2 regions of the Pseudochrobactrum albidum genome follow, and region 1 is predicted to be linked to the other one. Evidence: riboswitches for the same ligand, from Rfam matches in the RefSeq annotation. Region 1 holds a riboswitch; the other holds the start of a gene.

Region 1 (3,417 bases):
TCCAGAAGTGATGTCGGCGCAATTCGCATTCTTGAAAACGAAACCCGTTTTGAGATCAATGGTGAAAAAGCGCAGGAATATTTCTCTGTTGTTGAAGAACAGGGCACCGGTGAAAAGGGGCTGACTATCCGCCTATCCAGCGCGCCGGAACAGGAAAGCCGCGGCCAGCGCCCAGACCGCTCCCGCTATGACCGCCGCGGTGATGACAAGCAAGGATCAGGAGCGCCAAAGGGCAGGGCGCGTTTTAAAGGCGGTGAGGGCAAATTTTTTGGCGATAAACCGAAGAGCCCGCGCAAGCCACGTGAAGGTGGCGAGCGCAAAAGCTTCCGCTGATTATTGGACTTTGAGAACCCGCTCTTTTTGAGCGGGTTTTTCTTATCAGGTTATAGACTTGCTGTTTTATCATGGCTGGGCTAGGTCTCTGATATATTAATCCGACTTTGGGCGGTGTGATATTCAGGGAGGATGCCATATTATGAGTGCAACAATCACAATCACGCTGGATGAGGCTTATAATCTGGCGGAAAAGACCTTTATCGGGCTTGGTCTTTCCGAAGATCATGCAAAAGCCAATGCGCGTTTGCTGCAAAACTGCCAGCGGGATGAATGTGATTCACACGGGCTTTATCGGGTTTTGAGCTGTGCGCAGACCATTAAAGCCAAAGCCGTGGTGACGGATGCCGTGCCGCAGGTGGAAGATCGCGCCGGCGGTATTGTTGCGGTGGATGCTAAAGGCGGATATTCGCTGCTGGCGCTCGAAAAAGCTTTGCCGCTTCTGGTGGAGAAAACCCGCAAACTTGGCATTGCCGCACTGGCGATTAATCATTGTGTGCATTTTTCTGCGCTGTGGCCGGAAGTGGAAATGCTGGCAGAACAGGGGCTTGTTTCTCTGGCTATGGTGCCAAGCCATGCATGGGTGGCGCCTGCGGGTGGCAAAACCGGTGTTTTTGGCACTAATCCGATTGCCTTTGGCTGGCCGCGTGCCGGCAATTATCCGTTTGTGTTTGATTTTGCCACCAGTGCTGCGGCACGGGGGGAGATTGAGCTTTATCGCCGTGCCGGTAAGCCGATTCCGGAAGGCTGGGCGGTTGATAAAGACGGCGCACCAACAACGGATGCGCAGGCGGCACTGGAAGGGGCGATGCTGACATTTGGCGGCTATAAGGGCTCTGCCTTGTCGGCAATGGTGGAATTGCTGGCGGGGCCGTTGATCGGCGATATGTTGAGCCTTGAATCTCAGGAATGGGATAAGGGGCGCGGTGCATCACCGCGTCACGGGGAAATTGTGATTGCCTTTAATCCGGAAAGTTTTCTTGGCGCGGCCATGGCGGAACATATGGCGCGGGCGGAGAAAATGTTCTCGGCGATTACCGCGCAAGGTGCGCGTCTGCCATCGCAGCGCCGCTATGAGGCACGTGAGCGCAGTTTGAAAAACGGCACGGTCACCATCCCGCAGAAACTTTATGATGATATTTGCGCCTTGTAACAAGATGCCTGGTGCAAACTGCGGCACAAGGAACACGCCACGCATGAAAATGCGTGGCATTTTTTGTATAGGAATTGACCTGTTTGCGGTGCATTGTTATCGTTTTTACGGAAAAGGTTTTGCCCGCGGCAGCAATCTGCCCGGCAAATGAAAAGGGAACACGGTGTTTAATCCGTGACTGCCCCCGCAACTGTATATGGCGAGCGGCCTCCGGTTAAGCCACTGCTTGAAAAAGCGGGAAGGCGGAGTGTCCGTGATGACCCGCAAGTCAGGAGACCTGCCTTTTCCGGTCACCAGCCGGTATGCGAGGGGTGTGCGGGCGCGGATATCCGTGACGGTGACATTGGAGAAATGTTGCCGCATGCGGATTACTGTTTTTTTTAAAAAATCAGTCTCAGCTGCGGTTTGTATAATGAAATTAAGGCAAGCTGTATCACAAGGAAGGCTTGTTTTTGTGGCGGGACAATATGACACGCAATTTATTAAACCTTAAAATAAATATATTGGCATTGGGTACGGCTCTGGTTGTTTGCAATTGCGGCACGGCTTGGGCTGAGGAAAAAAACCAACAAACGATACAATTGAAAGAGATTGTTGTAACCGCCGGCCGCACACCTTTGCAGGAAGGTAAAACCGGCCGTGCCGTAACTGTGATTACCGGCAAGCAGCTTGAACAAAATCAGGTGCGTTATCTGGCTGATGCCTTGCGTCTGGTGCCGGGTTTTTCCGTGTCCCGTTCCGGCACAAAAGGCGGGATGACCAATATCCGTGTGCGCGGCGCTGAAGCGGATCATTTGCTCGTAATGATTGATGGCGTCAAGGTAAACTCTGCCTCTGGTGAAGCGTATGATTTTGGAGCTCTGCAAACTGAGGATATTGAGCGTATTGAAATTCTTCGTGGTCCGCAGAGCGCTTTTTGGGGATCAGATGCTTTGGCCGGCGTCGTGAATATCATCACTAAAGGCGGCAAGCGTGACGGTTTCAAAGTTAGCGGAACCACAGAGGTCGGCAGCCAGAATTCATGGCTTGGCGGTGTGTTATTGCAAGGCGGTGCTGAAAATTACGATATGGCGCTGTCAGCGTCCTATCGTCGTACTAAAGGTTTTAACATCTCTAATTTTGGTGATGAAAAAGACGGTGATACTAACTTGACCCTGAATGGTAAGGTCAATGTTGATTTGTCTGAGGCTGCAAAGCTTGATGCAACTTTGCGCTATGTGAAGAACCGTACTGATTTGGATGATATGTTTTCACCAGATCCTATGCGTTCTTTAGGGGCTTTTGCAAAAAAGAAAGATTTAATCGGCAGTCTTGGTTTGACTATCAAGGGTTTAGATGATGCTCTGACACAAAAAATCCGATTGTCGGGAAGCGATCAGGATTACAAATCTTTTGAAGCTCGGGGAAATGGTAAAAATCGCAGTAAGCGTCTGTCTGGTAGTTATCAAGTATCCTATGTTTTTGATACGCCTTCTTTTGCGGTTGCTCATCATACAATTACTGGTGGCCTTGAATGGCAACGCGAAATTTATACAAATGTTCTTCGCCATGAACGTGAAACTTACTCTTTCGTTGGAGAGTATAATGGCGAATTTTACGATCAAATTTATTTAAATGTTGCCCTGCGTCACGATATTAATGATGAATTTAAAGATGCGACAACCTACTCTGTCAGTGGGGCGTGGGCTATTCCTGAAACGACTGCAAAACTCCATGCTTCATTAGGGACAGGGAACAAAAACCCTACTTTTTATGAAATGTTTGCTGATGAAGGTTGGTTGAGAGGTAATCCTGGTCTTACGCCTGAGAAAAGCTTTGGTTGGGATGTTGGTGTGGAGCACAAATTTTTTGACGATTTGCTTGTCTTTGACGTGACTTACTTCAATCAAAATTTAACTGATAAAATCACTTATGATGATCAATCTTTTCCA
Region 2 (3,417 bases), on a different contig from region 1:
AGTTCCATTTTGGAGCGGGAAGTTTCAATTGAAATCACATCGGCATCAAGCGCAGCAATTGCAGGCATGATATCATTGAATTCCGAATAGCACATATGGGTATGAATCTGGGTTTCGTCTCTCACGCCTGCCGCACTGAGGCGGAAGGCTGTAACTGCCCAGTCCAGATAATTTGCCCAGTCACTTTTGCGTAGTGGCAGGCCTTCACGCAAAGCCGGTTCATCAATCTGGATAACACTGATGCCGGCAGCTTCAAGGTCTGTTACTTCATCCCGTAATGCCAGGGCAATCTGGCGGCAAACCTCGGAGCGGGGCAGGTCATCCCGCACGAATGACCATTGCAGCATGGTAACAGGGCCGGTGAGCATGCCTTTCATTGGCTTTTTTGTTTTGCTGCCGGCAAATTTTGCCCATTCCACAGTCATGGCCTTGGGGCGGGAGACATCACCGTAAATTACAGGCGGGCGCACATAGCGCGAGCCGTAGCTCTGCACCCATCCGGATTGGGTGAAGGCGTAGCCATCGAGCTGTTCGCCGAAATATTGCACCATGTCATTGCGTTCAAATTCACCGTGAACCAGAACATCAATGCCGATCTCTTCCTGCCAACGGATGGTTTTTTCCGTCTCCTGTTCAAGGAAAGCCTGATATTCGGTTGCGGATAAATCGCCTTTGGAAAAGCGAGAACGCGCCTGACGCACTTCACCGGTTTGCGGAAATGAGCCAATTGTGGTGGTTGGATAGAGCGGCAGTTTAAGATGAGCGTTTTGCAGTTTAATCCGCACATCAAACGGGCTTTGGCGACGGGTCTGGGCATCGGTAATGGCTGCAACGCGCGCCTGAACCGCCGGATTATTCACCTTGGCTGAAGCCTTGCGGGCGGCAATAGCATCATCTGATCTTTTCAGGGCAGCTTCCGCAGTTTGCGGATTTGCACCAAGCGCAGTGCCGAGAATTGCCAGCTCCTCAAGTTTCTGCACGGCAAAAGCCAGAGATTGGCGAATTTCCGTATCCAGCTTTTTTTCAAGCTCCAGATCAATAGGCACATGAAGCAGGGAGCAGGAAGGCGCTATTTGCACTGTTTTTGCTCCGCGCTGTGCAATAACGGTTTTAACACGCTCTGCTATGCTGCGCAGATCAGCGCGCCAGATATTGCGGCCATCAATCACGCCAAGCGAGAGAACAAGATCCGGGCGGGCGATTTTCAGAGCGGCATCCAGATCCTGTGGCGCGCGTACCAGATCCAGATGCAATCCGGCTACAGGCAGGGTGATGGCTGTGAGAAGATTATCGCCATAGGTGCCAAAGTAATTGGTGAGAAGAATTTTCAATTCCGGCACTTTTGCCGTCAGATATTCATAAGCATTGCGCACAGCTTCATGATCTTTGGTATCAAGATCAAGGCTCAGCACCGGTTCATCAATCTGCACCCAGTCAGCACCGGCTGTGTGAAGCTGCGCAAGAAGCTGCGCATAGACCGGTAACAGGGCATTCAGTGTTTTGCCGATATCAAAACCCGCGTCTTTTGATTTGCCAAGCCTGAGAAAGGAAACAGGCCCCAAAATCACAGGACGGGTGTGTATGCCTAAGGCTTTTGCTTCGTTGAATTCGTTAAGCGGTTTATTATCCGTCAGGGTAAATTTTTGACCGGTGCTGAATTCCGGAACCATATAATGGTAGTTGGTATCAAACCATTTGGTCATTTCCAGTGCGGGCACGCCATTTTCATTTGATGTGCTGTTGCAGCCGCAATTTATAGCATGTGTGCCGGTTTTGCCGCCACGGGCAAGGGCAAAATAGGTATCAAGGCTTACCTTGCCACCATTCCAGCCATAAATTTCCGGAACTACGCCAAGAGTTACAGCCAGATCAAGAACGTGATCATAAAGGGAAAAATCATTGGAGGGGATGATTTTTATGCCTTTTTCCTGTTGCAGTTTCCAGTTTTGTGCACGCAGTGATGCGGCGGTGGCAAGAAGATCATCCTGAGTGCTTTTTCCGGCCCAGTAGGATTCCAGCGCGAATTTGAGTTCACGTTGTTTTCCGATGCGCGGAAAGCCTAAATTTGCAGTAATAACGGTCATTTCAAAACCCCGACGAATAGGAACAGAAGGAAATCTGCACGCCGCATGCGTACAGAACCCGCTGTTTGCTGATATATATCGGGCAGGTCTCCTGGCTCACGGGTCAACATTTTGTTCCGGCCTTCCCGAAATATTGTTATTTCAGTGGCCGCCCAGATTTTGAGCAAATATGCGTAACTTGCAGGATGCAGGCCGCATAAGCGGAAGAAAACTCGCCGTTCACAGTTGCGGGGGCAGCTGCGGATTTGGTGCCAGACCTGTTCTTGCAAGCCTGATGCGCCGCACCGCATTCCCTCTTAGCTTATTCACAATTTTGCAGCGCTTTGGCATACGCCGGAGAATTGCAGATAAGAACCACGATGGCTGAAATCTGCCTTATCAGCGAAAAGATGTCAATATAAATATAAAGATTTGTTTATATGGATATATTGCTATTAATTTATGGAAACTTAGAAAATATCCTGATATGTGGCGTGACAGGGCTTTTATGCCGTTATGGGAAGGGTAAATTATCGGGTTTCATAAAACAGATAAAAGCCCCGTCGGTATTGCCAATGGTTAAAAATACCGCCGGTTTTTATGATGACAGCGTCTGAAGCTGCCCATATTTCGAATCATGATGGCTGCCGGTACCTGAAAGGCTCTGCATAGAAGAATGGCATTTTAGAAGTTATTGCTAATATGCAATTGCGCGCCAAAGCGTGTCGCAAGAAGTATCTGTTTTACTTCTCAACTTATGCTGAATTCTCATAATGTCAGTATGGCTGTCATATTTTGTTGCGCAAAAGCCTCGCAAAGGTTATGCAAAACGTAATTTTTCGTCTGTAAATCGCAAGAAAGGCAAATTTCAATGGTACAGGATAATCCCCTCGAAAATGCACTGGTGCGTCTGGATGAGGCTGCAAGCCATCTGGAAATCGATGCGGATGTGATCGAAAAACTGAAATTTGCTCGAGAGACTACCAAGGTTCGTCTGATGATCCGTATGGATGACGGATCACGCAAATCCTTTATTGCTTGGCGCTGCCGCTATGATGATACACGCGGCCCGACAAAGGGCGGCATTCGTTATCATCCGGATGCAACAGCCGAGGAAGTGGAAACGCTGGCTTTCTGGATGACATTCAAATGCGCGGTGATGAACCTGCCTTATGGCGGCGGCAAGGGTGCCATTCAGGTTGATCCGCGTAAATTATCCAAAGCTGAACTGGAGCGCCTGTCCCGTGCCTATATTCAGGCATTTTCCCGTATTCTCGGCCCTGACCGGGATATTCCTGCGCCGGATGTTTATACCAATTCAATGATTATGGGCTGGATGGCCGATGAATATTCT

What was found. A riboswitch is a leader RNA that binds a small molecule or an ion and turns the genes downstream of it on or off. The one in region 1 is predicted to bind cobalamin.
Region 2: another riboswitch for cobalamin. It lies ahead of metE (5-methyltetrahydropteroyltriglutamate--homocysteine S-methyltransferase); the one in region 1 lies ahead of ACSTTO_RS10650 (TonB-dependent receptor plug domain-containing protein).

Annotation. Positions count from the first base shown of each region.
Region 1 covers NZ_JBPVTR010000023.1:345,906-349,322, forward strand. Annotated here, with positions in the region: gene ACSTTO_RS10640 (DEAD/DEAH box helicase) at 1-333, shown strand, start outside; gene ACSTTO_RS10645 (Ldh family oxidoreductase) at 476-1,486, shown strand; cobalamin riboswitch at 1,584-1,785, shown strand; gene ACSTTO_RS10650 (TonB-dependent receptor plug domain-containing protein) at 1,954-3,417, shown strand, end outside.
Region 2 covers NZ_JBPVTR010000021.1:61,730-65,146, reverse strand. Annotated here, with positions in the region: gene metE (5-methyltetrahydropteroyltriglutamate--homocysteine S-methyltransferase) at 1-2,084, opposite strand, end outside; cobalamin riboswitch at 2,149-2,437, opposite strand; gene ACSTTO_RS06095 (Glu/Leu/Phe/Val family dehydrogenase) at 2,935-3,417, shown strand, end outside.